Regions from separate parts of the Salinispora goodfellowii genome, predicted to be linked through region 3. Evidence: predicted binding sites of a transcription regulator. Region 3 holds the regulator's gene; each other region holds the start of a gene.
The links. Region 3 encodes HrcA, which represses chaperone genes, less so after heat shock. Its sites were predicted from a motif close to GGTTNGCACNCTCNNNNNGAGNGTGCNAACC; they were not measured.

Region 1 (10,052 bases), on a different contig from region 3:
CGCGCCGTACGCGGTCCTGGCCGCGTGGTGCGCCCTCGGCCTCGCCGCCACCCTGCACATCATGACCCGACGCGACTGAGCCGATCCGCCGCGACCCAGCCGGGGCCGGGTCGGCAGATCAGCACCGTGGGGGCGCCGTCCACCCGGGTCAGCACGAGGCTGGCCGGCTGGTCGCCGCTCAACCGCAGATCGCGGCGGAGCTGCTCCGGCTCGAGAGCCGAACCCCGCTTGCGGATCTCCACCCGGCCGACCCGCCGCTCGCGCAGCAGGGCACGAAGCCGCTTCAGCGAGAACGGCAGTACGTCGGTGATCTCCAGGCAGCGGGCGAAGGGGGTCGGCGTGGGAGTGTCGGCGTACAGGTAGGCGATCGTCGGGTCGGCGAGGGTGGCGTCGAGGGCGCCGGCCAGCTCGGCGACGAGGTGCGCGCGGACCACCGCGGGGTCCGGGTCGTAGACGTAGCGGCGGACCGGCCCGACCGGGGCCTCGGCGACGCGGGAACTGGTCAGCTCGTGCACCCTGGTGCGGTGCGTGGCGGGATCGACCCGGCCGGTGGTGTCGGTCGGCGGCTCTTCTCGCAGCACGGTCGCGCGGCGGGCCACCGTCGCGAACTCGCCGCACCACAGGGCGGCCTCGACCAGGTCGCCGTTGACGCTGACCCACTCCGCCTCCGCGCCGGGTGGGATCAGTGCGTGGTCCAGGCCGGGCGCCACCTTGACGACCGTCCGCGGCACCCGTTCGGTCAGCGAGAGCACGAAGTCCCACGGTGGGGAGTAGGCGTTCGGGTCGAAGATCCGCCGACCGGAGGCCCGGCGGGCGGGGTCACAGAAGACCCCGTCCACCCGGTGCAGATCGAAGGTGGTCGCGTCCCGGCGTTCGACGGTGAAGCGTTCGGCGAGTCCGGTCGCCTCGGCGTTCGCGGTGGCGGTCGCGGCGGTGAGTGGGTCGGCCTCCACCCCGTACACCCGGATCCCGGCCCGGGCGGCGGCGAGCGCGTCCGCGCCGATTCCGCAGCCGAGGTCGGCCAGGGCACGGACGCCGCTGGTGCGCAGCCGTTCGGCGCGTCGCCGCGCCACCACCTGGCGGGTGGCCTGCTCCAGGCCGGCTCGGGTGAAGAACATGTCGGCCGCTACCGGACCGAACTTGCCCACCGCACGTCGGCGCAGCTCGGCCTGGGTCAGCGCCGCCGCGGCCAGGCCGGCCGGGATCCCGGCGGAGCGGAGCGCCGTCGCCGCGGCCAGCGGGTCACCCCCGGCCACCTCGGTGGCCGCCGTCAGTGCTGCCGACCCCGCGGGGGTACGCAGCCACGCCAGCTGTCCCAGGTCCACCCCGTCATTCTTCCGGCTGGTCCGTGGGGGTCGGAGTCGGGGTGTTGCCGGGCGGGCGCCGGCCCATCGCCCGTCGTACGCGCGACGCCCTGGGCGGTTGTTGGCACTCTCCTTGACGGAGTGCTAGCCGAGGAATAACCTGCGATTAGCACTCTCGACCTGAGGGTGCCAACCTCCGGGCCCTGGTGCCCGGCAGGTTAACGCCAGGCGGACCGGCACCCGCGACGACGGCCCCGCCCGGTGGCATGTGGCAGATTGAGCTGGCCGGTTTACCGGTCGGTAACGAAACCAAGTACCCCAGGAGGGTATGCCCGTGACTACCGCGACCAAGGTTGCGATCAAGCCGCTTGAGGACCGCATCGTGGTCCAGGCGAATGAGGCTGAGACCACCACGGCGTCGGGCATCGTGATTCCCGACACCGCCAAGGAAAAGCCGCAGGAGGGCACCGTCCTCGCTGTCGGCCCGGGCCGGATCGACGACAAGGGCAACCGCGTGCCGATCGACGTTAAGGTCGGCGACACCGTCCTCTACTCGAAGTACGGCGGCACCGAGGTCAAGTACGCCGGCGAGGAGTACCTGGTGCTCTCCGCCCGCGACGTCCTCGCGGTCATCGAGAAGTAGGTAACCGAGAGCAGTGTCGTCGCCCCGGTCCGGCTCGCCGGGCCGGGGCGACGACACTTTGAAGGGACATTCATGGCGAAGATCCTGAGCTTCTCGGACGACGCTCGGCACCAGCTGGAGCACGGTGTCAACGCCCTCGCGGATGCGGTCAAGGTCACCCTCGGCCCCCGCGGGCGCAACGTCGTCCTGGACAAGAAGTTTGGTGCACCCACGATCACCAACGACGGCGTGACCATCGCCAAGGAGATCGAGCTCACCGACCCGCACGAGAACCTCGGCGCGCAGCTGGTCAAGGAGGTGGCGACCAAGACCAACGACGTCGCCGGCGACGGGACCACCACCGCCACCGTGCTGGCCCAGGCGTTGGTCCGGGAGGGCCTGCGCAACGTGGCGGCCGGCGCCAACCCGACCGGCCTCAAGCGGGGCATCGACGCGGCGGCCACCAAGGTCTCCGAGGCGCTGCTCGGCAAGGCCGTCGAGGTGTCGGACAAGGCGGCGATCGCGCACGTCGCGACCGTCTCCGCGCAGGACGCCACGATCGGTGAGCTCATCGCCGAGGCGATGGAGCGGGTCGGCCGCGACGGTGTCATCACCGTCGAGGAGGGCTCCACCCTCGCCACCGAGCTGGATGTGACCGAGGGTCTCCAGTTCGACAAGGGCTTCATCTCGCCCAACTTCGTCACTGACACGGAGGGGCAGGAGTCGGTCCTGGAGGACCCGTACATCCTCATCACCACGCAGAAGATCTCGGCGATCGAGGAGCTGCTGCCGCTGCTGGAGAAGGTCCTCCAGGAGAGCAAGCCGCTGCTGATCATCGCTGAGGACGTCGAGGGTCAGGCGCTGTCCACGCTGGTGGTCAACGCGCTCCGGAAGACCATGAAGGTCTGCGCGGTGAAGGCTCCCGGCTTCGGTGACCGCCGCAAGGCGATGCTGCAGGACATGGCGATCCTGACCGGTGCCGAGCTGGTCGCCCCGGAGCTGGGCTACAAGCTTGACCAGGTCGGGCTGGAGGTGCTCGGCACCGCCCGCCGGGTGGTGGTCGACAAGGAGAACACCACCATCGTTGACGGCGGCGGCAAGGCCGCCGACGCCGCCGACCGGGTCGCCCAGATCCGCAAGGAGATCGAGGCTTCGGACTCCGAGTGGGACCGGGAGAAGCTCGCCGAGCGGCTGGCCAAGCTCTCCGGCGGCATCGCCGTGATCCGGGCGGGCGCGGCGACCGAGGTCGAGATGAAGGAGCGCAAGCACCGCATCGAGGACGCCATCGCCGCCACCAAGGCCGCGGTCGAGGAGGGCACGGTGCCCGGCGGTGGCGCCGCCCTGGCCCAGGTCCTGCCGGCGCTCGACGATGACCTCGGCCTCGTCGAGGACGAGAAGGTCGGCGTCTCGATCGTGCGCAAGGCGCTGGTCGAGCCGCTGCGCTGGATCGCCCAGAACGCTGGCCACGACGGCTACGTCGTGGTGCAGAAGGTCGTCGACAAGAACTGGGGTCACGGCCTCGACGCAGCGACGGGCGAGTACGTCGACCTGGCCAAGGCCGGCATCCTCGACCCGGTGAAGGTGACCCGCAACGCCGTCGTCAACGCCGCGTCGATCGCGGGCCTGCTGCTCACCACCGAGAGTCTCGTGGTGGAGAAGCCGCAGGAGCCGGAGCCGGCTGCGGCTGGCCACGGCCACGGTCACCAGCACGGCCCGGGTTTCTGACCCACGCCGGACGCTCGGTCGGGGCGCGTCGTCCACGGTGGCGACGCGCCCCGACGCGTCTTCCGGACTGCTTACGGAACGCTGACGTGGCTACCGGTGTGGACCGAGATCGGAAACACTGGTCCGCGTGACCAGTACGACCCGTCGCCACGCCGCTTCGGCCGGGGTGATCGCCGCTGCGGTGGCGATCGGCTCGGCGGAGCTTGTCGCGGTGTTGACCGGCCCCCGTTCCGCTCCGCTGGTAGCCGTCGGCGGGCTGGTGGTCGACACCGTGCCGGAGCCACTCAAACAGTTCGGCATCGCGCTCTTCGGCAGTTACGACAAGGTCGCTCTGTTGGCGGGTACAGGCCTGCTGTTGGCCGGCTTCGCCGCGCTGCTCGGCGTGCTGTCCCGGCGGCACCTGGCGTACGGGCTGGCCGGTGTCACGGCGTTTACCGCGCTGGGGGCGTTCGCCGCCCGGACCCGGGCCGATGCGGATCTCGCCGCCGCCCTGCCGGCGCTGGCCGGGGGGAGCCTCGGTGGGTTGGTGCTCTGGGCGTTCATCCAGGGCCCGTTGAAGCTGGGTCCACGGCCCTGGTCCGCCCCCATCCCACCGGCCGACTCCGGTGCGCCGGTGGCCGGGGCAGCTGACCGGGAGCAGGGCGCGGGTCCGGAGTCCCGGCGACGGTTCCTCACCGCGAGTGGGCTACTGCTCGGGGCGGCGTCGGCGGCCGGCGTCGGCGGCCGGTGGCTGAGCGGCCGGCGGGGAGTGTCGGTGGCCCGGGCGGCGGTCGTGCTGCCGGCCCCGGCCTCGCCGGCCGCCGCGGTGCCGGCCGGAGCCGACCTGGACCTGGCCCAGCTCGCCTCCTACGTCACGCCCAGATCCAGCTTCTACCGGATCGACACCGCCCTGGTGGTGCCGCAGGTGGATCCGGCCACCTGGCGGTTGCGCATCCATGGCCGGGTCCGCAACCCGATCACCCTCAGCTTCGCCGACCTGCTGGCCCGGCCGCTGGTCGAGCGGTATGTCACGTTGGCCTGTGTGTCGAATGAGGTCGGTGGTGACCTGATCGGCAACGCCCGCTGGTTGGGGGTGCCGTTGCGGGATCTGTTGGCCGAGGCGGAGCCGCTGCCGGGCGCGGATCAGGTCGTTGGGCGGTCGGTTGACGGCTGGACCTGCGGTACCCCCACCGCGGTGCTGCGGGACGGCCGGGACGCGTTGCTGGCGGTCGGCATGAACGGTGAGCCGCTGCCGGTCGAGCACGGCTTCCCGGTTCGGATGGTGGTGCCGGGCCTGTACGGCTACGTGTCGGCCTGTAAGTGGGTCACCGAGCTGGAGTTGACCAGCTTCGCGGACTTCGACGCGTACTGGGTGCCGCGCGGCTGGTCGGCGCAGGGCCCGGTGAAGACCCAGTCGCGGATCGACACGCCCCGGCGGCGGAGTCGGCTGGTGGCGGGGGAGGTGGTTGTCGCCGGTGTCGCCTGGGCTCAGCACCGGGGGATCCGGCGGGTGGAGGTTCGGGTGGACGAGGGGCCTTGGCGGGAGGCGGACCTCGCGCCGACGGTCTCAGTGGATACCTGGGTGCAGTGGTCGTGGCGGTGGGACGCGTCGCCGGGGGGGCACACGCTTGCGGTTCGGGCCACCGACGTGACCGGTGAGACGCAGACCGGCCGGAGCGCGCCGGTGGCTCCGGATGGCGCGACCGGCTGGCACACGGTGCGCGTCACGGTTGGCTGACCCGCCAGGTACGCCGTCGGCGGCGAGCAGATTACCGCAGCGCAGCAGGACGCCGCGCGGAGTTAACCCGGCCGGGAGCTATGAAGACGGCACTTCCGACGTAGCGCCGCACTGGCCGCGGAGTCGTTCCCGGTACGGCGCAGGCGGTCGGGGCGATCCCGGGGGTTGATGCCACCGTAAGGGGGAAAGCGCAGACCCGCCGCACTGCCACCCTGGGGAGCAACGAGGGTTTGGGTGGTTCGGTAGTTCACCGGAGAAGGGAGTCCAGTTATGTCGCCTCAGTCACAGTGCTCAGCCTGCGGGGCCCGTGTCGGTGTGAGGCCTGGCAGCTCTTGCCCACCGCATTCGGCGATGGGCGGTCGGGGCGATTGCCCCGGAACCCGCCAACCCACGAAGTAGCAACGGCGCCCGGCGACGCAACGATCGCCTCGAGGCGGATCTGGCGTGGACGACACGCCACCGCGGCCACGCCGGCGCTGGCTGCCACGTTCGACGAGCTGGCGCTGCGTGCTGGTCTTGGTGATCACCGGGAAGACGTTGTGGTCCCCCCCCGGCGGATACCACGCTCAGGGCCACCACCCCGCCCTCGCCCTCCGGCGCCGACCGCGCCAGCGCCTCGGTGGCCTGGTTGGTCGTGCTGTCTGTCCATCTGGTCGTCCCCAGGACCGGGAAGCTCGGACGACTAGCGGCAAATGCCCCAACTGTCGGAAAAGTTCGAAGGATTGGCGGGAACCCCCTCCCGACCAGACTCCGTCATGGTCTGCTCGTTGACGGAGAGGAGACCACTGTGCGTACGGTTCTCGTGTGCGTTCGGACGCCCTTGGCGGCGCAACACCTGACCTCCGCCGCGGCGCGGCTGGGGCTATCTGGGGCGGTGCGGACTGCCGTCTCCGACCCGGAGGTGATGTTGCGGCTCGCTGAACGCCCCGCCGACGTGGTGCTGGTTGATACGGCGCTGACCCGGCCCGACAGTGCGGGGTTCGTTCGCCGGGTCCTGGCCCGGGCGCCGCAGGCGGCGGTAGTACTGCTGGGGGTCGAGGAGTCCGAGTCGGCGGCGGCGACAATCAGCGCGGGTGCCCGGGGGCTGATTCAGGGCGCCGACCACGACCTCACCAGCTCGGTCGCGAAGGCGCTGCTGCTGCTCTCCGCCCCCGGGCGGGCCAACCGCCACCGGGTCGATCCGGCCCGGGACGCGGCTTCGGTGGGCGGGTCAGCCCGCGCTACTCCCGGCGGCCGGGCTCCTGCTGACCCACCGTCGGGATGGCCGGCCGGGGCCGCCGAGGGGGCCGGTGGGGGGTCCACGGTCGTACCGGTGCAGCGCGGCGATGATCCCGCCGACCCGGCGGGTGAGCCCGCCGCGGTGCCCGCCGGCGGCCCAGCTCGGGAGTCGCGGCCAGCGGTCGGGCTGACCGAGCGGGAGCTACAGGTGCTCCTGGGGATGGCCGAGGGCAAGAGCAACGCCGAGATCGGCCGGGAGTTGTTCGTCTCCGAGGACACGGTGAAGACCCACGCCCGACGACTCTTCCGCAAGCTTGGCGCCCGGGACCGGGCCCACGCCGTCGCCGCCGGCTTCCGCGCCGGACTGGTCGCCTGATGCGTCGCTGACGTGTCGGCCGATCAGGCCCGAGACCTGGTCCAGTGCCAGGATCAGCGGTTGGAGTCCGGTTCCTCGTCGGTGCCCTCGCTCAGGGTGTCGTGCACCCCGTCGGCGTACCCGCGGGCGTAGTCCCAGGTCACGTAGTGATCCGGATCGGGGTCGTACGCCGGCTCGTGCACCCGGGGGTGCCCGGAGCTGAGTAGGTGGCGCAGGTTGCCGCGAAGTAGATCCCAGTCGAAGTAGTGTGGCTCCCGGCAGTCCTCGCACTTGATCACCAGGCCGCGTACGCCGATCGGCGCCAGCAGTGCCTGGTAGATCTCCAGGTCGGCGAGGTCTTCCAGCACTTCCTGCCGCTCGGCGTCGCTCAGTGGGTCGAGCTCAGCGTCGGCGGAATCGGGCGGGCCCGCCACTGGGTCGGCTGGCTCTCCGTTGAAGGGATCGATGGGCTCGTCGTGCACCCCCTCACCGTAGACCCAACGCTCGTTCGCCGCCCGCCCTGGGCCGGTGTGACCTGCCTGCCCTGGGCATACCTGACCTGCCCGCCGGCAGCAGGGGCGCGGCCAGCCGATGGGTACGATGGGCGAAGCGCCGCTACCCGGTTTCTGCCGGTGCCCGCCCGCGCCACCTCGCTGAAGCCCGTTCGAGCAGCTCAGGGGAGCAATCGTGGAAAATTCGCCCAGCACCGTTCAACCGACCGACGCCGAAACCGGTGCGCTGGGCGGTCACCTACCGGAGCTGCCCGCCGGTTCGGCGCGGGTGGTTCCCCTCGGTCTGACCTTCGACGATGTGCTGCTCCAGCCGGGCGAGTCGGATGTCGTGCCGAGCCGGGTGAACACCCGAACGAAGCTGACCCGCACCGTCGAGCTGAACATCCCACTGCTGTCCAGCGCGATGGACACGGTGACCGAGGGCCGGATGGCGATCGCCATGGCCCGCCAGGGCGGGATCGGCGTGCTCCACCGCAATCTCTCCGTGGAGGACCAGGCGCTCCAGGTCGATCTGGTGAAGCGCTCCGAGTCGGGCATGATCACCAATCCGGTGACCGCGGGCCCGAGCGACACCCTCCAGGACGTGGATGCGCTCTGTGGGCAGTACCGGATCTCCGGGGTGCCGGTGGTGGACGGCGACGGGCAACTGGTCGGCATCGTCACCAACCGCGACATGCGCTTCGTCTCCGACCCGGCCACGCCGGTCCGCGAGATCATGACCCGGACCCCACTGGTCACCGCCCCGGTCGGCGTCAGCAAGGAGGACGCGCTCGGCCTGCTGCGGCAGCACAAGGTCGAGAAGCTGCCGATCGTTGACGGCAGCGGCAAGCTGCGTGGCCTGATCACCGTCAAGGACTTCACCAAGAGCGAGCAGTACCCGAACGCCACCAAGGACTCCGCCGGCCGGCTTCGCGTCGCCGCCGCCGTCGGCGTCGGCGAGGACGCGTACAAGCGGTCCCGGGCCCTGGTGGACGCCGGCGTGGACGTGTTGATCGTGGACACCGCGCACGGCCACCAGCGGGCGGTGCTGGAGATGGTCGCCCGGATCAAGAAGGACGTCCGGGTCGATGTCGTCGGCGGTAACGTCGCCACGTACGCGGGGGCGAAGGCGCTCGTCGAGGCCGGTGTGGACGGGGTCAAGGTGGGGGTCGGGCCGGGGGCGATCTGCACGACGCGGATCGTGGCCGGTGTCGGTGTGCCGCAGGTGACCGCGATCATGGAAGCGGCCCGGGCGGCCCGGCCGGCCGGCGTTCCGGTCATCGGGGACGGTGGCATCCAGTACTCCGGCGACATCGCCAAGGCGCTCGTGGCCGGTGCCGACACGGTGATGCTGGGTGGCCTGCTCGCCGGCTGCGCGGAGAGCCCCGGCGAGCTGATCTTCATCAACGGCAAGCAGTACAAGGCATACCGGGGGATGGGCTCGCTGGGCGCGATGCAGTCCCGGGGCCAGGTCCGGTCGTACTCGAAGGACCGCTACTTCCAGCAGGATGTCACCAGCGACGAGAAGCTCGTCCCCGAAGGCGTCGAGGGTCAGGTGCCGTACCGCGGCCCGCTCGCCCAGGTCGCCCATCAGCTGGTCGGCGGGTTGCGCCTGGCGATGGGGTACGCCGGCGCGGAGAGCGTCGCCGAGCTGCACCAGCGCGGACAGCTCATTCGGATCACCGCGGCCGGGCTCAAGGAGAGCCACCCGCACGACATCCAGATGGTCGCTGAGGCACCCAACTACCAAACCCGTTGACCCCACCACCCCCTACCGTCTGGAGTCCCCATGCGTGACGTGGTCGAGATCGGGCTGGGCAAGACCGCGCAGCGCGGCTACCACCTGGACGACATCGCGATCGTGCCGAGCCGCCGCACCCGGGACGTCGATGACGTGTCGACGGCCTGGCAGCTCGACGCGTACCCGTTCGGCATCCCCTGCGTCGGTCACCCCTCCGACGCGACGATGAGCCCGGCCTCGGCGGTGCGGCTCGGCCAGCTCGGCGGCCTCGGTGTGCTCAACGTGGAGGGTCTGTGGACCCGGTACGAGAACCCGGCGAAGGCGCTGGCGGAGCTGGCCAGCCTGGGCGCGGACGCCACCGGCCAGTCGCCCCGCCCCACCCGCACCGGCGCGACCGGCCTGCACCACACCCGGCGCCTTCAGGAGGTGTACGCCGAGCCGATCCGCGCGGACCTGATCGCCGAGCGGGTTCGGGAGCTGCGGGCCGGCGGCCAGACCGTGGCGGTACGCGTCTCGCCGCAGCACACCCTGGCGCTCGCCCCGGTGATCCTCGATGCCGGGGTGGACATCCTGGTGATCCAGGGCACGATCGTCTCCGCCGAGCACGTCTCCACCACCGACGAGCCGCTGAACCTCAAGGAGTTCATCGCCGACCTCGACCTACCGGTGGTCGTCGGCGGCTGCACCGACTACAAGACCGCCCTGCACCTGATGCGCACCGGCGCCGCCGGGGTGATCGTGGGGATCGGCGGCGACGACTGGTCAACCACCGAGTCGGTGCTCGGCATCCGGGTGCCGATGGCCACCGCGATCGCCGACGCCGCGGCGGCGCGCCGGGACTACCTGGACGAGACCGGCGGCCGCTACGTCCACCTGATC
Region 2 (10,052 bases), on a different contig from region 3:
CTATGGCCAGTCTCGTGGACAAGCCCGCCGCCCCCGCATCCCGCACTACCTGCGAATTGCCATGATTTCGGGACGCCTTCGCCGGTCACCACCGGCTCACCCGCGCCATGGCCGCCAACTCCTACCCGATCTACATCATCCACCTGCCGATCGTCGTCGTCCTGCAGTTCGCGTTCGCCCGTGCGGGTCTACCCACCTTGGCCACCTTCGCCGCCGTTGCCACCCTCGGCGTGGTCATCAGCGTCGCCGCCGCCGTGGCAATCCGCCGCCTGCCCGGCCTCCGCACGATCCTGTGACCGCCACCCAACTCCCCACCCTGGCCACGATCGTCGAGGCCGCATCGAGCCGGCAGCCGATGCTGATGACGTAGGCTTCTTCAGCCTCGCGAGGGGGCGGTTACCAGCGCTCCTGACGGCCAGGCCGTCACGGGGAGTGAAGCGGTGGCCGTCGTCACGATGGCCGAGTGGCGGACGATGGCGCTTGCGGGGTGAATCACATTCCGCCACAGAGTGGGACCGGGCGGTCATCGGCCGTCGTCGCCGGCCTAGACTCGGCGGCACAACTGAATGCCTCATCCAGAGGGGCTGAGGGACACGGCCCGACGACGCCCCGGCAACCACCCACGTGATCACCCAGAGTGATCGGCGGGGCAGGTGCCAATTCCGGCCCCGCCGCAGAGTGCGACGCGGGGGCAGATGAGAGGAATCTCGAGATGACGTCCACCCTCGCCCCGTCCGGGATCGACCCCGCCGCCAGCCCGGCCCGGGCCCTGATCTGCCGCGCCTGCTCGGCCCGGTACCCGCTCGTCGCCCAGCACGCCTGTTACGAGTGTTTCGGCCCGCTGGAGGTCGACCACGATCCCGCCGCGCTGGCCGCTGTCACCCGTGAGCAGATCGAGGCCGGCCCGCGCAACATCTGGCGGTACGCGCCGCTGCTGCCGGTCGGTCAGGACCCGGCCACCCGGGTCACTCTCGACCCGGGCTTCACCCCGCTGGTCGCGGCCCCGCGGCTGGCCGCCGAGTTGGGCCTCACCGCGCCGCTGTGGGTCAAGGACGACAGCGCCAACCCGACCCACTCGTTCAAGGACCGGGTGGTGTCGGTGGCGTTGACCGCCGCCCGGTCGTTGGGCTTCACCCGGTTCGCCTGCGCCTCCACCGGGAACCTGGCCAACTCGGTCGCCGCGCACGCCGCCCGGGCCGGCGCCCCGTCGGTGGTGTTCATCCCCAGCGACCTGGAGCAGGGCAAGGTGCTCACCACCGCCGTGTACGGCGGGGACCTGGTCGCGATCGACGGGTCGTACGACGACGTGAACCGGCTCTGCGGCGAGTTGGTGGAGACCGACGAGTTCGAGGACACCGCCTTCGTCAACGTCAATGTGCGGCCCTACTACGCCGAGGGCTCGAAGACGCTCGGCTACGAGGTGGCCGAGCAGCTCGGCTGGCGAATCCCCGCCCAGGTGGTGATTCCGATGGCCTCCGGTGAGCTGCTGACGAAGGTCGACAAGGCGTTCGCCGAGTTGGTCGAGATCGGCCTGGTCGAGGCGCCGGCCGGCGGCTGGCGGGTGTTCGGGGCGCAGTCGGCGGGCTGCAGCCCGATCGCCGCTGCCCTGCACGCCGACAGTGACACCATCAACCCGGTCAAGCCGACCGGCATCGCCAAGTCGTTGAACATCGGTGACCCGGCCGCCGGCCCGTACGCCCTGGAGTCGGTCCGCCGGACCGGTGGTTGGATGGCGGCGGCCGACGACGACGAGATCCGGGCCGGGATCCGGCTGCTCGCCCGTACCGCCGGGGTCTTCGCCGAGACCGCTGGCGGGGTGACCGTGGCGGTGCTGCGAAAGCTTGTCGAGTCCGGCCGGCTCGACCCGACCGCCGAGACGGTGATCTTCAATACCGGTGAGGGGCTGAAGACCCTGGACGCGGTGGCGGATCAGGCGGGCCCGAGCCACCGGATCAAGGCGTCGCTGCGGGCGGCCCGGGATGCCGGCCTGATGGGTTGATACGTCATTTAGTGATTGATGAGCCCCGGACTGCGTGAAACCTGCCCGTGCGGGCTTGACGTCCGGTTTTTCATGGCGAAAAATAGCTAGTGCGGGAGGGCTCTCGCCGGAGACTATGTTCTTTCGACCCAGCGCCAGCGGCGTTGTGCGGGAGTCCCTTCCGACCACCCCAAATTTTCCTGCCGCCGCCCTGGCTTCCTGCCTGGTTGCGAAGATCCGGCCCGTCGATAAATAGCTGGACCAGCCAGCGCCTCGTGGCGGAGGCTGCGGGCATGGGCATCACCGTCACCCCCTTCGGCCCCGCCGACGACCACGCGATCGACGCGGCGGTCCGGATCGAGGCGGCAGCCGCCGCCGCTGATCTGCCTGACTTTCCGCTCTTCTGCCCGCAGCGGTTCATCGGGACCGTGCGGCATCCGTTGCCCGGCAACGCGCCCGTGCACCTGCTGGCCCACCTCGATGGTGCGGCCGCCGGCCTGGTCACCCTGGAGTTGCCGCAGCTGGACAACACCGAGAACGTCTTCGTCGACCTGACGGTGCATCCGGCCGTTCGGCGCCGGGGGGTCGGGCGGGCACTCTTCGATCGCGCGGTCGAGCTGGCCCGGGAACACCGGCGTAAGCGACTGACCGCGATGACCCTGGACACGGTGGTGGCCGGTGCCGCCTTCGCCCGGACGCTCGGGGCGGACTCCGTGCTGGCCGACGTCCGCCGCGAGCTGGACCTCGGCCGGCTCGACCCCGCGGCGCTGGCCCGTCTGCTGGCCGAGGCCGAGGACCGGGCCGCCGACTACCAGCTGGTGTTCTGGCAGGGCCATACCCCGGAGGAGTACCAGGCCGACGTCGCCTACCTCGAGGGGCGACTCGTAAGCGACGTGCCGATGGGGGACCTGGTGTGGGAGCCGATGCGGTACGACGTCGAACGGGTCCGGGCCACCGACCTCGCGCTGGACGCCCGCGGCCGCCGTCGCTACCACACCGGGGTACGCCACCGGGCTTCCGGCCGGCTCGTCGCGTGGACCATGCTCGACGTGGCGGCCACCGTCGACTGGCACGCGCTCCAACAGATCACCATCGTGGACCCGGAGCACCGGGGGCGCCGCCTCGGCCTGCTCGTCAAGCTCGAAAACCTGCGGTACCTGCGGTCCCACGAACCGGCGGTGCGGGTCATCAACACCTTCAACGCCGCCGCCAACGACCACATGATCGCCATCAACGAGCAGCTCGGGTTCCGGGTGGCGGACCATTGGACCAACTGGCAGTTGGCGATCTGATCTGTGACGCAGCCCTACTGATCGTGCTGACATCTGTTGCATGATGTCGGGCATGACGGAGACCCCGCACCCCCTGTACGACAGGCACGCCGAGACCCTCGACCGGGCGCTGACCGCCATCTCGCAGCGCGGGTACTGGTCCGCCTACCCGGAGTCGCCCAGCCCGCGGGTGTACGGCGAGACCGCCGCCGACGACGGCAAGGCGGCCTTCGAGGCGTACCTCGGTCGTGACTTTCCCCTGGACCAGGCCGGCGCCGGGAGTACGGTCCGGACCGAGGTCAGCCCCTTCGGCGTTGACCTGGGCGTCGGCTACCCGCACGCGAGCGCGGACCAGCTCACCACCGCCGCCGCCACGGCACTGCCGTCGTGGCGGGACGCCGGCCCCCGGGCCCGGGTGGGTGTCTGCCTGGAGATCCTGGATCGGCTGCACCGCAACGTCTTCGAGCTGGCCAACGCGGTGCAGTTCACCAGCGGGCAGGCGTTCGTGATGGCCTTCCAGGCGGGCGGTGCGCACGCGTTGGACCGGGCGTTGGAGGCGCTCGCCTACGCGTACGCGGAGATGACCCGGCACCCGGGCACGGCCGGCTGGGAGAAGGCGGCGGGCAAGGGCGAACCGCTGCGGATGACCAAGACCTTCCACGTGGTGCCGCGGGGCGTCGCGCTGGTGATCGGCTGCAACACCTTTCCGACCTGGAACTCGTACCCGGGGCTCTTCGCCTCGCTGGTCACCGGCAACCCGGTGATCGTCAAGCCGCACCCGCGCGCGGTGCTGCCGCTCGCGATCACGGTGCGGTACGCCCGCCAGGTGCTCGCCGAGGCCGGCTTCGACCCGAACCTGGTGCAGCTCGCCCCCGAGGCGCCGGGCGAGAAGCTCGCCTCGACGCTGGCCCAGCATCCGGCGGTACGGATCGTCGACTTCACCGGCTCCTCCGAGTACGGCGACTGGCTGGAGGCCAACGCCCGGCAGGCGCAGGTCTACACCGAGAAGGCCGGCCTGAACGCGGTGGTCATCGACTCCACCGACGACTTCAGCGGAATGTGCCGCAACCTGGGCTTCACACTGACCCTGTACAGCGGCCAGATGTGCACCACCTCGCAGAACATCCTGATTCCCCGGGACGGCATCGAGACCGACCAGGGGCACAAGAGCTTCGCCGAGGTGGCGGCCGGCATCGCGGCGGCGGTTGGCAAGCTCACCGCCGATCCGGCGCGCAGCGTGGAGTTGACCGGCGCGATCGTCAACGACGGGGTGTTGGAGCGGCTGGACGAGGTGACCAAGGTCGGTGAGTCGGTGCTGGAGTCCCGTGCCGTCACCCACCCGGCCTTCCCCGGCGCGGTGGTCCGGACGCCGACCATCGTCCGACTGCACGCCGACGACACCGCCGTGTACACCCGGGAGTGGTTTGGCCCGATCTCGTTCATGATCGGGACCGACTCGACCGGGCACAGCCTGGAGCTCCTGCGCGCCACGGTAGGTGAGCAGGGTGCGTTGACCGCGGCGGTCTACTCGACCGAGGAGGCGGTGCTGGACGCGGCCGAGGCGGCGGCGGTCGAGGTCGGGGTGCACCTGTCGGCGAACCTGACCGGAGGCGTCTTCGTGAACCAGTCGGCGGCCTTCTCCGACTTCCACGGCAGCGGCGCGAACCCGGCGGCCAACGCGGCTCTCACCGACGGTGCCTACGTCGCCAACCGGTTCCGGATCGTGCAGAGCCGTCGCCACGTCTGAGTAAGACCCACCCCTCGGGGCTGCGGGGGTGCGCAAGCCCGGCTCCGGCCGCACGTTCATGATCTGTACCAGCGGGGCACTTCCGGGCGGACGACACCTTCGCGGCGTTGTCCGCCCGGCGCCCCTGGTGCCCTGGCGGCGAAGACGAGCTAGGGCTTGCGAGCGATGCCGGCCCAGTAGTAGGCGGCGTGCGGGTCGCTGGGCGGGCCGTCGTCGGGCTGCCAGGCCGCCACCGGGACGATTCCCGGCTCCACCAGCTCCCAACCCGCGAAGAACCGGGCCACCTCGTCGCGGCTGCGGGGTACGAGGGTCATGCCGCTGTCAACGGCAGCGTCAACGGCCGTCTTGACGGCCTCCGGGTTGAAGTCGCCGGTCGGATGGGTGATCGCCACGTAGCTACCGGACGGCAGGGCGTCCATCAGTACGCGAATCTTGCGCCACGGGTCCTCGGCGTCCTCGAGCAGCATCAGGGTCGCGACTATCGTCAGGGCGACCGGCCGGTTGAGGTCAAGTACCTCGCGCAGTTTCCGGTGGTTGACAATCAACTCCGGCTCACGCAGGTCGGCGTGGAGGTACTCGCTGCACCCCTGCTCAGTGCTGATCATCAGGGCTCGGGCGTGGGCCAGGACGATGGGGTCGTTGTCGACATAGACCACTCGGGTCTCCGGGGCGATCTCCTGGGCTACCTCGTGCAGATTCGGCCTGGTGGGGATGCCGGTGCCGACGTCCAGGAACTGCCGCACGCCGGCCTGTCCGACCAGGTAGCGGGCCACCCGGTGGACAAATCGACGGTTCTCGGCGGCCATGGACCGCACCGTTGGGATCGCCGATATCAGGGCCTCGGCGACGGCCCGGTCAGCGGCGAAGTTGTCCTTGCCCCCGAGCCAGTAGTCGTAGATCCGCGCGGAATGCGGCACACCATTGTCTATTGCGGACGAACGGGGCCGCTGCTGATCTTCCGTAGCCGGGTTACTGCTGGGCACGGTCACCTCCTACTAAGGACGCTCGTGGAGCGAGCGGCGTTCAGCCTAGCCGGACATCGACGCCAGCGACATTCCCCGAGACCAGTGCGGCTGGGGTCCGGGTGGCACCGGGTGCACTCCTGGCCGGGCCCGCCGATCGGTGTTCGGGTTGGTGGCCCGGACTCGTTCGGTGTCGTACCGCACCCGTTCGGTGTCGTACCGCACCCGTTCGGTGTCGTACCGTGTCCTTCAGGCCGGGCGGCGCATCTGCAGCTCGGTGAGGGCCGGGATCGTCGGGTGCGGAAGGCGGCGGCCGGTGTCGACGAACCCCAACCGACGGTACGCCCGGTAGGCCCGCTCGTTGCCGACCACGACCTCCAGCATCAGCTCTGGACGACCGCAGGCGCGGGACCAGTCGGCCACCGCGTCGATCAGGTCGGGCAGCAGTCCGCGGCGCCGCCAGGACGGGGTGATGTAAACGGCGAAGATGACGGTGAGCCCCGGTTCGTCCGAAGTCGCCGTGCCCCCGGCATGTCCGACCAGCCGGCCGCTCGGGTCCGCGACGAACTGCGCGTTGGTGCTGCCCGTCGCGGTGTACGCGATGCGCGCCGCGTAGTCGGCGTGGGGGCGGGCCGCCGCGTCGGCAAGCGTCTCCAGGAAGGCCAGCGGTGCGTCGGCGAGCATCTCCAGCCGCAGTGCCCGCATTCGGGCGGCGTCGGCTGGCTGGACCCGACGGACCCGCGCCCGCCGGGTCGATGCCGGCCCCGGGGTGGGATCGCTCGTCATGTCGGTTATTTATCACAACGATGCCCGACGATGGGAGCTGCTCACCGCATGTCCGATTTGTGGTCGTGCGCCGTCGTCACGCCTCGTGTAGCGTGCGATTTCGGTCACCGGTTCAGCGGCCGTCGCCGATCGTCGAACCGGTGCCACCCGTCGGCCGGCGTGCCGGCTCGGCCGGGGTGAGTGGAGTCGCGCAGAGTTAGGAAGTGCACCGTGGCACAGGGCACCGTGAAGTGGTTCAACGCCGAAAAGGGCTACGGCTTCATCGCCGTTGACGGGGGGCAGGACGTCTTCGTTCATTTCTCTGCAATCGAGATGGACGGCTACAAGGCGCTGGATGATGGCCAGCGGGTGGAGTTCGAGATCGCCCAGGGGCAGAAGGGCCCGCAGGCCGAACGGGTGCGCGTCGTCGCCTGAGCGACCGGCGTTGCCACGGGGGCGATCGGCGTAACGGTCGTCCCCAATGTTGTCGCCGCCCAGCCGACCGGCTCGGTGACGCTCGGCTGGGTCTGCCGGCCGCCCGCTGGGTCTGCCGGCCGCCCGCTGGGTCTGCTGGCCGCCCGCTGGGCCCCGGCTGCTGTTCGTTCGTGCCCCGGCTCTCGCCGCACCGTCACCTTCCGAGCCTTACTCGAGGAAAGAACGAGCCCTACCTGAGGAAGCAGGTAGGGCTCGTTGTCGTTGCTGCCGCATGGTCGGCGTGCGAAGGGCTGGTGAGGGTGGTTCGGCGGCCGGTGGAAGTCGACTGCCCTGGGCGATCGTGCTTGCACTCGGCAAGGGGGAGTGCTAAACAGGTCATTGGCACTCGCATACCGTGAGTGCCAATGGTCGGGGCGGGAGGGCCACGGTTGCAGCGGCGTCGCAGGACGCGGGTGCGGCAGTTGGCCGGTCGTCGCGGGCTATCCGGCCCGGCCGACAGACGTCGCCGTCGCCAGGTGGCGACGTCTGAAGGTGCGTAACCAGGCGGCCCATCCGGGAGACACCCTCTCGGGTGGCCGTGAGTGTCCAGGAGGACAACGCCGTATGGCCAAGATGATCGCGTTCGACGAGGAAGCTCGCCGCGGCCTCGAGCGGGGCATGAACCAGCTCGCTGACGCTGTGAAGGTGACCCTCGGCCCCAAGGGCCGTAACGTCGTGCTCGAGAAGAAGTGGGGCGCTCCCACCATCACCAACGATGGTGTGAGCATCGCCAAGGAGATCGAGCTCGAGGACCCGTACGAGAAGATCGGCGCTGAGCTGGTCAAGGAGGTCGCGAAGAAGACCGACGACGTTGCCGGTGACGGCACGACGACGGCGACCGTCCTGGCCCAGGCCATGGTCCGTGAGGGCCTGCGCAACGTGGCTGCCGGCGCCAACCCGATGGCCCTGAAGCGGGGCATCGAGACCGCGGTCGCCAGCGTCTCGGAGGAGCTGCTGAAGCTCGCCAAGGACGTCGAGACCAAGGAGCAGATCGCCTCCACCGCCTCCATCTCCGCTGGTGACCCCAGCGTCGGCGAGATCATCGCCGAGGCGATGGACAAGGTCGGCAAGGAAGGCGTCATCACCGTCGAGGAGAGCAACACCTTCGGCCTGGAGCTCGAGCTCACCGAGGGTATGCGCTTCGACAAGGGCTACATCTCCGCGTACTTCATGACCGACCCGGAGCGGATGGAGGCCGTCTTTGACGATCCCTACATCCTGATCGTCAACAGCAAGATCTCCTCGGTCAAGGACCTGCTCCCGATCCTGGAGAAGATCATGCAGTCGGGCAAGCCGCTGCTGATCATCGCCGAGGACATCGAGGGCGAGGCCCTGGCGACCCTGGTCGTCAACAAGGTCCGGGGCACCTTCAAGTCCGTCGCCGTCAAGGCCCCGGGCTTCGGTGACCGCCGCAAGGCCATGCTCGGTGACATCGCCATCCTCACCGGTGGTCAGGTCATCAGCGAGGAGGTCGGCCTCAAGCTGGACGCCGTCAGCCTCGACATGGTGGGTCGCGCCCGCAAGGTCGTGGTGACCAAGGACGAGACCACGATCGTCGACGGTGCCGGCGACGCCGAGCAGATCCAGGGTCGGGTCAACCAGATCCGGGCCGAGATCGACAAGAGCGACTCCGACTACGACCGGGAGAAGCTGCAGGAGCGGCTGGCCAAGCTGGCCGGCGGCGTTGCGGTGATCAAGGTCGGCGCGGCCACCGAGGTCGAGCTGAAGGAGCGCAAGCACCGCATCGAGGACGCCGTTCGCAACGCGAAGGCTGCCGTCGAGGAGGGCATCGTCCCGGGTGGTGGCGTCGCGCTGGTGCAGGCCGGCAAGACCGCCTTCGACAAGCTCGACCTGACCGGTGACGAGGCGACCGGCGCCCAGATCGTCAAGATCGCGCTGGACGGCCCGCTGCGGCAGATCGCCGTCAACGCCGGCCTCGAGGGTGGCGTCGTCGTCGAGCACGTCCGTGGCATCGAGGCCGGCCACGGCCTGAACGCCGCGACCGGTGGCTACGTGGACCTGATGGCCGCGGGCATCATCGACCCGGCCAAGGTGACCCGTTCGGCGCTGCAGAACGCGTCGTCGATCGCGGCGCTCTTCCTCACCACCGAGGCCGTTGTGGCGGACAAGCCGGAGAAGACCCCGGCTGCTCCGGCTGGCCCGGGCGGCGGGGAAATGGACTTCTGAGTCCAGTTTCGCGAGACCGGAGGGGCGGGCCGCTCGGCGGTCCGCCCCTTTGCGTGGCTACGTTGGCAGCGGCCGTTGGTTGCGCCGCTTCTGCGTCTGGTCGTACGGCTGGGGTGCCGGGACCGGCTCGTCTACGACCGGCACCGGTTCGTCGGCGGGCGGCTCGTCGGCGCCGTCCATCTCCGCCTGCTGCTCGGCATCGCCGACGTCGAGGCGGTCATAGGGCAACGGCGGCCCGGGCTGTTCGTCTTCCGTCGTCATGTGGGCCTCCTCCACCGAAACGGTAGGGGCCGTTGCCGGCTAATGGGGGCGAATGACGCTATCGGATGATCTATCCCATTCGTCGGTTATTGCTCCCCGAGGCTCCGCCGGTACCCGAAGAAGACCCGCTCGATCCGGGCACCCGCGCTGCCCGAGTAGAACCGAACCGGCCCCACCCAGCCGATCTGCGCCCGCGTGATCCCCGCGGCCCGCTGGTCGGCGAGGCAGCGACGCAGCAGCACCCCACCGATCCCGGACCCGGCCGCGGCCGGCGCGGTGCCCATCGGGCCGAACCAACCCGGCCGGGATGAACCCCAGGCGGCGAAGCCGAGGAGGTCGCCGTCGCGTTCGGCGAGGTGGCAGCCGGCCCGGTCCCGGCCGATCGACTCGGCCACCTCCGCGGCCCA
Region 3 (10,052 bases):
TGAAAGACCTCTTGACCGCCGTACGCCCCGGTGTTGAAGAGCAGCCGGAAGCCGTCACCGAGCAGCCCCTCCTCCTCGGCGACCGCGGCGGCGGTGGCGAGCACGTCGGCGGCGAGCCCCGGGTCCCCCTCCGCCAGGGTGGCCACGTCGGCGTAGTGCTCCTTCGGGATCACCAGCACGTGCACCGGAGCCTTCGGACCAATGTCCCTGAACGCGAGCGTTGTCCGGGTCTCCCGGACAACAGTGGCGGGAATCTCACCGGCGACGATCCGGCAGAACAGACAGTCAGTTGTGTTCACCGAGGCAGTGTAAGGAAACGCTCCGGGCACTGCCGCCCAGAGCAGAAGAACCGGCGCTACCAGCGGCCAAGGCGGGCGGCGAGTACCGAAAGCGCCACCACCCCGGCGGTGGAGGTACGCAGCACCGACGGGCCCAGCCGCACCGTCCGGGCTCCGGCCTCGGCGAAGGCGGCCAGCTCGGCCGGGGCAACGCCGCCCTCGGGGCCGACCACCAACACGACCTCGCCGCGGTCGGGCAACTCCGCGGTGGCCAGACGTTCCTCCGCCTGCTCGTGCAGCACGAACGCCGCCGCAGCGCCGGCTATTCGGCGGGCCACCTCGGAGGTGGACTCGGCTGGTGCGCCGGTCACCACCGGCAGCCAGGCCCGGCGGGCCTGCTTCGCGGCCTCCCGCGCGGTGGCGACCCACCTGCCCCGGGCACGTGCCCCCCGGTCGCCCCGCCACTGGGTGACCGAACGCGCGGCTGTCCAGGGCACGATCGTGTCCACGCCGACCTCGGTCATCACCTGCACAGCCAGCTCACCCCGCTCCCCCTTGGCCAGCCCCTGAACGACGACGAGCCGGTGGGCGGGGGCGGCCGGGTGATCCCGGGAGGTGATCCGAAAGTCAAGCACACCCCTTCCCACCGCCGTGACCACGGCGGCGGCCAGGCCGCCGTGGCCGTCAGCGAGCAGCAACTCCTCGCCGACCCGCAGCCGCTGCACCGTCGCGGCGTGATGCCCCTCCGGCCCGTCCAGGGTCGCCGTCTCGGCGGTGGGCAACGAATCAACCAGGAACAGCGGCGCGGACACGGTGCCAGGCTAGCGACCCTCCCGGTGCCCTGGGCCGCTGGCCTGGGACACCGGGACAGGTCGAGTCAGACGTGGCCGTTGAAAGCGTCGCGCATCCGGGAGAAGAAGCCCCCCTGCTTGGTCAGCTCGGCGACCTCCTCGCCCCGGGTCTGGGCAAACTCGCGCAGCATCTGTTCCTGATCGGCGTCCAGCTTGGTGGGCGTCCGCACGTCCAGGTGGACGAACAGATCACCCCGACCGGTCCCCCGCAGATGCGGCACGCCGCGGGCGCGAAGCCGCAGCATGCTGCCGGGCTGGGTGCCGGCCTTGACGTCAACCGGCTCCTCGCTGTCCAGCGTCTTGATGGTCAGGCGGGTGCCGAGCGCCGCCGTCGTCATCGGGACCGCCACCCGGCAGTGCAGATCGTCGCCCTTGCGGGAGAAGACATCGTGCGGCCGCTCGTGGATCTCCACATAGAGGTCGCCGGCGGTACCACCGCCGGGGCCCACCTCGCCCTGCTGGGCCAGTCGGATCCGCATCCCGTCCTCGACCCCGGCGGGAATCTTGACCGTCAGCGAACGCCGGGTCCGCACCCGGCCGTCCCCGGCGCAGGTGGGGCAGGGGCTCGGAATCGTGGTGCCATGGCCCTGACAGGCGGTACACGGCCGGGCCGAGACCACCTGCCCGAGGAAGGTGCGCTGCACCGACTGCACCTCGCCCCGCCCGCCACACGCCTCGCAGGTCTCCGGATGGGTGCCGGCGGCGGTGCCCGCACCGGAACAGGTGGTGCAGAGCACGGCGGTGTCGACCGTGATCGGCGCCTCCACGCCGAACGCGGTCTCGGGCAGGTCCAGTTCGAGGCGCAGGATCGCGTCGGAGCCCGGTCGGGTGCGGGGGCGCGGCCCCCGTCCGCCGCCGCCGGCGGCCCCCCCGAAGAAGGCGTCCATGATGTCCTGGAAGCCGACGAACGGACCGGCCTCGCCGGGTCCACCCGGGCCGCCGCCCCCGCCGCCGGGGGCGAGCGGGTCGCCACCGAGGTCAACGATCTGCCGCTTCCGGTCATCGGAGAGGACCTCGTACGCGGCGTTGATGTCCTTGAACTTCTCTTGCGCCGCCGCGTCCGGATTCACGTCCGGGTGGTACTGCCGCGCGAGCTTGCGGTAGGCGCGCTTGATCTCGTCGTCGGAGGCTTCCCGGCTCACGCCGAGGATGCCGTAGTAGTCCTTGGCCACTGCGTTCGGTGTCCTCATGTTCGTCTCGCTTGCGCCGACCGCCGGCCCGGTACGGCCGGACGGTAATACCTAGTTCTGGGCTAGCAGGTCGCCCACGTAGCGCGCCACGGCCCGAACCGTGGCGATGGTGCTGGGATAGTCCATCCGGGTCGGCCCGACCACTCCGAGCCCCCCCAGGATGGTCACCCCTGGTCCGTAGCCGGTGCTCACCACCGAGGTAGCCCGGAGATTGTCGATCTCGTTCTCGTCGCCGATCCGGACGCGCATCGCGCTCGGCTCGACCTCCCCGATGAGTTTGAGGAGGACCACCTCCTCCTCCAGCGCCTCCAGGATGGGGCGCAACGACCCCTGGAAGTCGAGCAGACCACCGCGGGTGAGATTGGCGGTGCCGGCGAGGGCGATGCGCTCCTCGTGCCGGTCGACCAGCGTCTCCAGCAGGACGGTGGAGAGGGTGACCATGGCCGGTCGCAGCTCCCCGCTCACCTCGTCAACCAACGCCTGCACCAGCGGCGGTGTGTCGGCGAGCCGGGTACCGACCAGCTTCTCGTTGACCAGCTGACGCAGATCGATCACGTCGTCAGGGGGGATCGGCCCCGGTAGCTCGACGAGCCGCTGCTCGACCCGACCGGTATCGGCGATCATGACAAGCATCAGCCGGGTGGTGGAGACCGGCACCAGCTCCAGGTGCCGAACCGAGGATCGGGCCAGCGACGGGTACTGCACGACGGCGACCTGCCGGGTCAGCTGGGCCAACAGCCGGACCGTGCGGTGCACCACGTCGTCGAGGTCAACCGCGCCGACCAGGAAACGCTCGATCGCCCGGCGCTCGGCCGGGGTGAGCGGCTTCACCCGGGACAGCCGGTCCACGAAGAGCCGATAGCCACGGTCGGTGGGCACCCGGCCGGCGCTGGTGTGCGGCTGCCGAATGTAGCCCTCCTCCTCCAGAACCGCCATGTCGTTGCGGACGGTCGCTGGGGAGACCCCGAGTTGGTGGCGCTCGACCAACATCTTGCTGCCGACGGGCTCCTGTGTGGCGACGTAGTCTTCGACGATCGCGCGCAGCACCGCGAGTTTGCGGTCGTCGAGACCCATCCTTCCCCCTCCTCCCACCGCGCGTCGGCCGTCGAGACGCTTCCTGGCACTCGACTCTAGCGAGTGCCAGTCTACGTCGGCACGCCCGCTAGCGCGATGATCAACAAAGATCGATTACCGTCATCGAATGACACGGCTGGGCCTGCCGCCCGACCCGACGATCGCCTAAAGTGATCATCTGGACAGCCCGGGCGCCGCGCTGGGGCTCGTTGTCCGCTGCGCCTACGGTGACCCCATGACGGAACCACCTCGCCCTCCCACCGGCGGAGAGCCTGGGCTACCCGGCCCGGGTCCCGACGACCCCACCACCCCGACGCCCGGGACATCTGACCCGGGTAGCGTGCCACCACCGGGCAGCTACCCACCCCCCGGCGCCATGCCGCCGCCCGGCGGCTATCCACCCAGCGATGCCGGCTACCCACCCAGCGGCGGATACGGCCCGCCCAGCGGCGGATACGGCGGCGGGTACGGCCCACCCGGCGGCGGGTACGGCCCACCCGGCGGCGGATACGGCCCACCCGGCGGCGGATACGGCGGCGGGTACGGCCCACCCGGCGGTTACGGAAACAGCGAGGACCGGATGTGGGTCCTCGGCGCACACCTCGGCGGCGCCGTCGGCGCGCTGATCAGCGGTGGTCTGCTCGGGTTCGTCGCCCCACTGGTCGCCTACCTGGCCCGCGGCAACCAGTCACCAACCGTCCGCGCGCACGCCCAAGCGGCGCTCAACTTCCAGATCACCTGGTCCTTGATCGCCTTCGTCCTGCTCTTCCTGGGCTGGTGCCTGCTGTTCCTGCCGAACATCGCCGTCGTGGCGATGCAGATCGTGTTCGGAATCATCGCCGCCCTACGGGCGAACGAAGGCCGGCAGTACCGCTACCCGATGTCGGTCAGCCTCATCAAGTGAAGCCCGACTGGCCGGATCCCGTCTGAACGGGTTCCGGCCGGGCCGGCTCCGCTGTTGCCCGGTCCGTTCGCCGTCGCGGTCCACGCCGGCACCGACCAGTCATCCGACCTGCCCATACTGACCGGATGGCCGGATATAGGTGGTTCGTGGGCACTGGGCCGACGAGGACCGGAGGCCGCCGATCAACCGAGCAGGTCCCGCACCACCGCGTCCGCGAGCAGGCGACCGCGCCGGGTCAACACCGCCCGACCGTCGCCGTACGCCGCCGCGGCGAGCAGACCCGCTGCCCGGGCCCGGTCGGCGCCGGCACGACCGGCGGGGTCCAACACGTCCAGCGGCAGGCCCGCGGCGAGCCGGAGCCGCAGCATGACGTCCTCCAGGTGCGCCTCGTCGGCGGTAAGCACCTCCCGGGCCAAGCCCGGCGACGCCCCCGCCGCAAGCCGTTGCGCGTACGCCGTGGGGTGTTTGACGTTCCACCAACGCACCCCGCCGATGTGGCTGTGTGCCCCCGGGCCGAGGCCCCACCAGTCGCCGCCAGTCCAGTACAAGAGGTTGTGCCGGCACCGGGCAGCTGGGGTCCGCGCCCAGTTGGAGACCTCGTACCAGGAGAACCCGGCGGCGTCGAGGGCCGCCTCCGCGGCCAGGTAACGGTCCGCGGCGACGTCGTCGGAGGGCTGCGCCAACTCGCCCCGCCGCACCTGGGCCGCGAGCCGGGTCCCCTCCTCCACGATCAGCGAGTACGCGCTGACGTGGTCCACTCCCGCGGCGACCACCTCGTCGAGCGAGGCGGCGAAGTCGGCCGCGCTCTCCCCCGGCGTCCCGTAGATCAGGTCCAGGTTGACGTGGTCGAACCCGGCCTCCCGGGCCTCCCGGGCGGCGGCGACGGCCCGGCCGGCGCTGTGCCGCCGGTCCAGGATCGCGAGCACTCCGGGCGAGGCGGACTGCATACCCAGCGAGATCCTCGTGTAGCCGGCGGTCCGCAGCGCGGCGAGAGATCGCGGGGTGACCGACTCCGGGTTGGCCTCCGTGGTGATCTCCGCGTCGGCGGCCAACCCCCAGGTGCGATCGATGCCGTCGAGGATCCGGGCGAGGGCCGCCGCGGGCAGCAGGGTGGGGGTGCCACCGCCGACGAAGACCGTGTCGACCCGGGGCGGAGGGTTCCCGCGCAGCACCCGGGCGGCCAGCGCGAGTTCGGCGAGTACGGTGTCGGCGTACTCCTCCCGACTGGCGCCACCCCCCAACTCGGCGGCCGTATAGGTGTTGAAGTCGCAGTACCCGCACCGGCTGGCACAGAAGGGGACGTGTACGTACACGCCGAACCCCCGCGTTCCCACCGAGGTCAGGGCGGTTGTGGGCAGCGATCCATCCACCGGGATGCGCTCGCCTTCTGGTAGGACACCGGGCATGGCCACTAGTGTGCCCGCATGACCTCTCCCGACGCGCTGGTGCGGGCCGCCACGGCCGGCGGGGTGACCACCCTCACCCTGAACAGCCCGCACAACCGCAACGCGCTCTCCACCCCGCTGATGACCCAGTTGCTCGACGGACTCGCCGCGGCGGTCGCCGACGACGCCGTACGCGCGGTCGTGCTGGACCACGCCGGGCCCGTCTTCTGCTCCGGCGCCGACCTGAAGGAGACCGCCGCCGCGTACGCCAGTGGCACGGTGCCGGCCGGGATGCTCGGCGACGTGCTCGCGGCCGTGTCGGAATGCCCAAAACCGGTGGTGGCGCGGGTGGCCGGGCCAGCACGGGCCGGCGGGCTGGGCCTGGTCGCCGCGGCCGATCTGGCGATCTGCGCCCAGGAGGCGACGTTCGCCTTCACCGAGGTCCGAATCGGGGTGATCCCGGCGGTGATCTCGGCGACGGTGCTGCCCCGACTGCGGCCCCGCGCCGCGGCCGAGCTCTACCTGACCGGGGACACCTTCGACGGGCAGCGGGCCGCCGAAGTCGGTCTGGTCACCACGGCGGTGCCGCTGGCGGAGTTGGACGCCGTCGTCGCCCGTTACTGCGATTCGCTGGTCCGGGGCGCACCCGGCGCACTGGCCGGGGCGAAACAGCTGCTCCGCCGCCCCACCGCGACCGATCTGCGGGGCGAGCTCGCCGACCTGGCCGCCCTCTCCACCGGCTACTTTCTCTCCGCGGAGGGGCTGGAGGGCGTGTCGGCGTTCCGGGAGAAGCGGCCAGCGAGCTGGGTGCCGGGCCAGTAGCCCGGTTCCTGGCCCGGCCCGCACCGGCGGTAGCCCCCGGGGTTTCTCCAGGCTCGGCACGGAGAAAAGCCCCGGGTTTCTGGCCGGCGCAGCACGGGAAGGCTGACGCCCACCGCCGCCGCGACCGATCGGCAGCCGAACCGACCGAACGCCCGGGCAGCGCCACCCCGGCTGGCCGCGGCTCACTGGGCACCCGGGGCTTACGCTTGTCGGACTCATCAAACAGGGGGTGCAGGTGCGGACTCGGGCAGTCGTAGCGACTGGCATCGTTCTGGCGCTCGTCGCCGTGGTCGGGCTCTTCGTCACCTTCCGGCATATAGCGGACGGGATTCGGTTCCCGTTCGCCGGACGGAGCTGCACGGTGCAGGCGGACGGCCAGGTGGAGCTGGATGCCGGCCAGATGGCCAACGCGGCGACGATCGCGGCCATCGGGGCGCAGCGCGGCATGCCGGAACGGGCGGTCGTGGTGGCGCTAGCGACCGCGTACCAGGAGTCGGGGCTGCGCAACCTGGCCGGCGGCGACCGGGACTCGGTGGGCCTGTTCCAGCAACGGCCCAGCCAGGGCTGGGGCTCGCCAGCCGAGATCCGGGACCCGCGGTACGCGACGAACACCTTCTACGCCGCGCTGGCGAAGGTGCGCGACTGGGAGGAGATGCGGGTGACCGACGCCGCCCAGACGGTGCAGCGCTCGGCCTTCCCGGAGGCATACCAGAAGTGGGCCGACGAGTCGGAGGTGCTGAGCCGGGCCCTGCTCGGTCAGGCCAGCGGAGCGGTGGCCTGCGCCGTCAACGACGATCCGCAGCACCGCGGGGCCGCGGCGACCGCGGCGCTGGCCCAGGGGCTCACCCTGGACTGGGGGCTCGCCCCCGAAGCCGCAGCGGCCGGCCCGACCCGGCTGACCGTGACGGTGGACGACGAGCAGGGCGGCTGGCGGTACGCGCACTGGCTGGTGTCCCACGCCCAGGACAACGGGGTCCAACTAGTCCACTTCCAAGGGCTACGGTGGACCGCGGAGGAGGGCGTCTGGGACCCGACAACCGGCAACCAGAGCCCCACCCGGGTGGTCGCAGAGGTCCTCGACGCCTCCTGAGGCCAACCGGACCGAGGGACGCGGGCACCCAGGGCGGCCGCCCTGGGTCAGCCCGAGCCTCGGCTATTTCTTACCGGACGTCTTGCCGCCACCGCCACCGCCACCGGAGTCCGAGGAGAGCGCGGCGATGAACGCCTCCTGCGGCACCTCGACCCGGCCCACCATCTTCATCCGCTTCTTGCCCTCCTTCTGCTTCTCCAGCAGCTTGCGCTTGCGGCTGATGTCACCGCCGTAGCACTTCGCCAGGACGTCCTTGCGGATCGCGCGGATCGTCTCCCGGGCGATCACCCGACTGCCGATCGCCGCCTGGATGGGCACCTCGAACTGTTGGCGGGGGATCAGGGAGCGCAGCTTCGCGGCGATGGTGGTGCCGTAGGCGTACGCCTTGTCCTTGTGCACGATCGCGCTGAACGCGTCCACCGGCTCACCGTGCAGCAGGATGTCCACCTTGACCAGGTCGGAGGCCTGCTCGCCCGAGGGCTCGTAGTCCAACGACGCGTACCCCTTGGTGCGGCTCTTGAGCTGGTCGAAGAAGTCGAAAATAATCTCCGCCAGCGGCAGCGTGTAACGCAGCTCCACCCGGTCGGCGGAGAGGTAGTCCATGCCGAGCAGCGTGCCCCGACGGCCCTGGCAGAGCTCCATGATCGCGCCGACGAAGTCGTTCGGGGTCAACACCGTGGCGCGCACCACCGGCTCGTACACTTCGGCGATCTTGCCGGTCGGGTACTCGCTCGGGTTGGTGACCACAACCTCCTCGCCGTCCTCGTTGATGGCCCGGTAGACCACGTTCGGCGCGGTGGAGATCAGGTCGAGGTTGAACTCCCGCTCCAGCCGCTCCCGGATGATCTCCAGGTGTAACAGGCCGAGGAAGCCGCAGCGAAAGCCGAAACCGAGCGCACCGGAGGTCTCCGGCTCGTAGGTCAGCGCCGCGTCATTGAGTTTGAGCTTGTCCAACGCGTCCCGCAGGTTCGGGTAGTCCGACCCGTCGATCGGGTAGAGGCCGGAGTAGACCATCGGCTTCGGGTCCTTGTACCCGCCGAGGGGCTCCTCCGCCGGCCGCGCGTTGATGGTGACGGTGTCACCGACCCGGGACTGCCGGACATCCTTCACGCCGGTGATCAGATATCCGACCTCGCCGACGCCGAGGGCGTCCGCCTTGACCATCTCTGGGGAGATCACCCCGATCTCCAGCAGCTCGTGAACCGCACCGGTGGACATCATCTTGATCCGGTCCCGGGCGTTGATCTGCCCGTCAACCACCCGGACGTAGGTGACCACGCCGCGGTAGACGTCGTACACCGAGTCGAAGATCATTGCTCGGGCCGACGACTCCGCCACACCGACCGGCGGGGTGAACTGCCGGACGATCTCGTCGAGCAGGTGTGGCACGCCCTCGCCGGTCTTGCCGGAGACCCGGATGCAGTCCGCCGGATCGCCACCGATCAGGTGGGCCAGTTCCTCGGCGTACTTCTCCGGCTGCGCCGCCGGCAGGTCGATCTTGTTGAGTACCGGGATGATGTGCAGATCGTTCTCGAGCGCCAGGTAGAGGTTGGCCAGGGTCTGCGCCTCGATGCCCTGGGCGGCGTCCACCAGCAGGATCGCGCCCTCGCAGGCCGCCAGGGAGCGGGAGACCTCGTAGCTGAAGTCGACGTGCCCGGGGGTGTCGATCATGTTGAGCACGGCGCTCTCGCCGGCCCGTTCCCCCTCCCGAATCGCCCACGGCATCCGGACGGCCTGACTCTTGATGGTGATCCCGCGCTCCCGCTCGATGTCCATCCGATCGAGGTATTGCGCCCGCATCTGTCGGGGGTCGACCACACCGGTGAGCTGCAACATCCGGTCGGCCAGGGTCGACTTCCCATGATCGATGTGGGCGATGATGCAGAAGTTCCGGATACGCGCCGGTTCGGTGGCACCAGGAGTGTTCGCGCCGGAATCGAGCGTCGGTGGCACAGCGGTCCGTTCTGGTCGACTGACGTGGAGCGAGCCGGCGCGGCACCGGCCCCCGCTAATGCTCCCACGCCACGCCCGCGGGTCCGCTGCGCGGGCAAACCCGAGCGCACCCTGGCGACGAACCGGGCCGGTTCAGCGGCAGGCCGGCCGGTCCGCCCGGCAGCCCGACGAATCGCTGGTCACTGGACTATTCGCCCGGTGGCTCGACAAAGAGGGCGGCGAGCTTCGGGAGCCGGCGGCGGGCCTCGTCCGCGTCGTCGAAATCCCAGAAGTCGTTCAGGTCCGGCGCCGGAACCGGGTCCCGGTCCGCCGGCAGCTCGGTCGCGGTCGCCTTCCGGTACGCCTCCCACGGCACCGCCAGCATTCGGGCGCAGGCGAACTCCTCACCCGACAACGACGCGGTCCGTACCAGCGGCAGGTCGGCCAGCGAGTCCGGCTCGGCGACGGCATCCGCGAACACCTCGCGCCCCTGGGTCATCAGCCAGCCACGGAAGTCGTGGAAGCC

Region 1: groES (co-chaperone GroES) is a predicted target of HrcA. The motif match lies at 1,469-1,499, and genes of this name have one in related genera.
Region 2: groL (chaperonin GroEL) is a predicted target of HrcA. The motif match lies at 7,535-7,565, and genes of this name have one in related genera.

Annotation. Positions count from the first base shown of each region.
Region 1 covers NZ_JCANTD010000003.1:208,426-218,477, reverse strand. Annotated here, with positions in the region: gene T398_RS05790 (ABC transporter permease) at 1-79, shown strand, start outside; gene T398_RS05785 (THUMP-like domain-containing protein) at 60-1,325, opposite strand; gene groES (co-chaperone GroES) at 1,639-1,947, shown strand; gene groL (chaperonin GroEL) at 2,020-3,651, shown strand; gene T398_RS05770 (molybdopterin-dependent oxidoreductase) at 3,779-5,368, shown strand; gene T398_RS05765 (helix-turn-helix transcriptional regulator) at 6,156-6,962, shown strand; gene T398_RS05760 (DUF5319 domain-containing protein) at 7,016-7,423, opposite strand; gene guaB (IMP dehydrogenase) at 7,629-9,191, shown strand; gene T398_RS05750 (GuaB3 family IMP dehydrogenase-related protein) at 9,222-10,052, shown strand, end outside.
Region 2 covers NZ_JCANTD010000010.1:75,715-85,766, forward strand. Annotated here, with positions in the region: partial or broken gene T398_RS12965 (acyltransferase family protein) at 66-296, shown strand; SAM riboswitch class I at 569-702, shown strand; gene thrC (threonine synthase) at 713-1,999, shown strand; gene T398_RS12975 (GNAT family N-acetyltransferase) at 2,272-3,270, shown strand; gene paaN (phenylacetic acid degradation protein PaaN) at 3,323-4,996, shown strand; gene T398_RS12985 (SAM-dependent methyltransferase) at 5,146-5,925, opposite strand; gene T398_RS12990 (hypothetical protein) at 6,025-6,183, opposite strand; gene T398_RS12995 (GNAT family N-acetyltransferase) at 6,208-6,744, opposite strand; gene T398_RS13000 (cold-shock protein) at 6,955-7,158, shown strand; gene groL (chaperonin GroEL) at 7,762-9,384, shown strand; gene T398_RS13010 (hypothetical protein) at 9,442-9,645, opposite strand; gene T398_RS13015 (GNAT family N-acetyltransferase) at 9,732-10,052, opposite strand, start outside.
Region 3 covers NZ_JCANTD010000034.1:10,017-20,068, reverse strand. Annotated here, with positions in the region: gene T398_RS22660 (histidine triad nucleotide-binding protein) at 1-299, opposite strand, end outside; gene T398_RS22655 (16S rRNA (uracil(1498)-N(3))-methyltransferase) at 356-1,090, opposite strand; gene dnaJ (molecular chaperone DnaJ) at 1,156-2,301, opposite strand; gene hrcA (heat-inducible transcriptional repressor HrcA) at 2,371-3,393, opposite strand; gene T398_RS22640 (DUF4870 domain-containing protein) at 3,629-4,297, shown strand; gene hemW (radical SAM family heme chaperone HemW) at 4,480-5,703, opposite strand; gene T398_RS22630 (enoyl-CoA hydratase-related protein) at 5,722-6,504, shown strand; gene T398_RS22625 (hypothetical protein) at 6,734-7,594, shown strand; gene lepA (translation elongation factor 4) at 7,658-9,547, opposite strand; gene T398_RS22615 (DUF4240 domain-containing protein) at 9,735-10,052, opposite strand, start outside.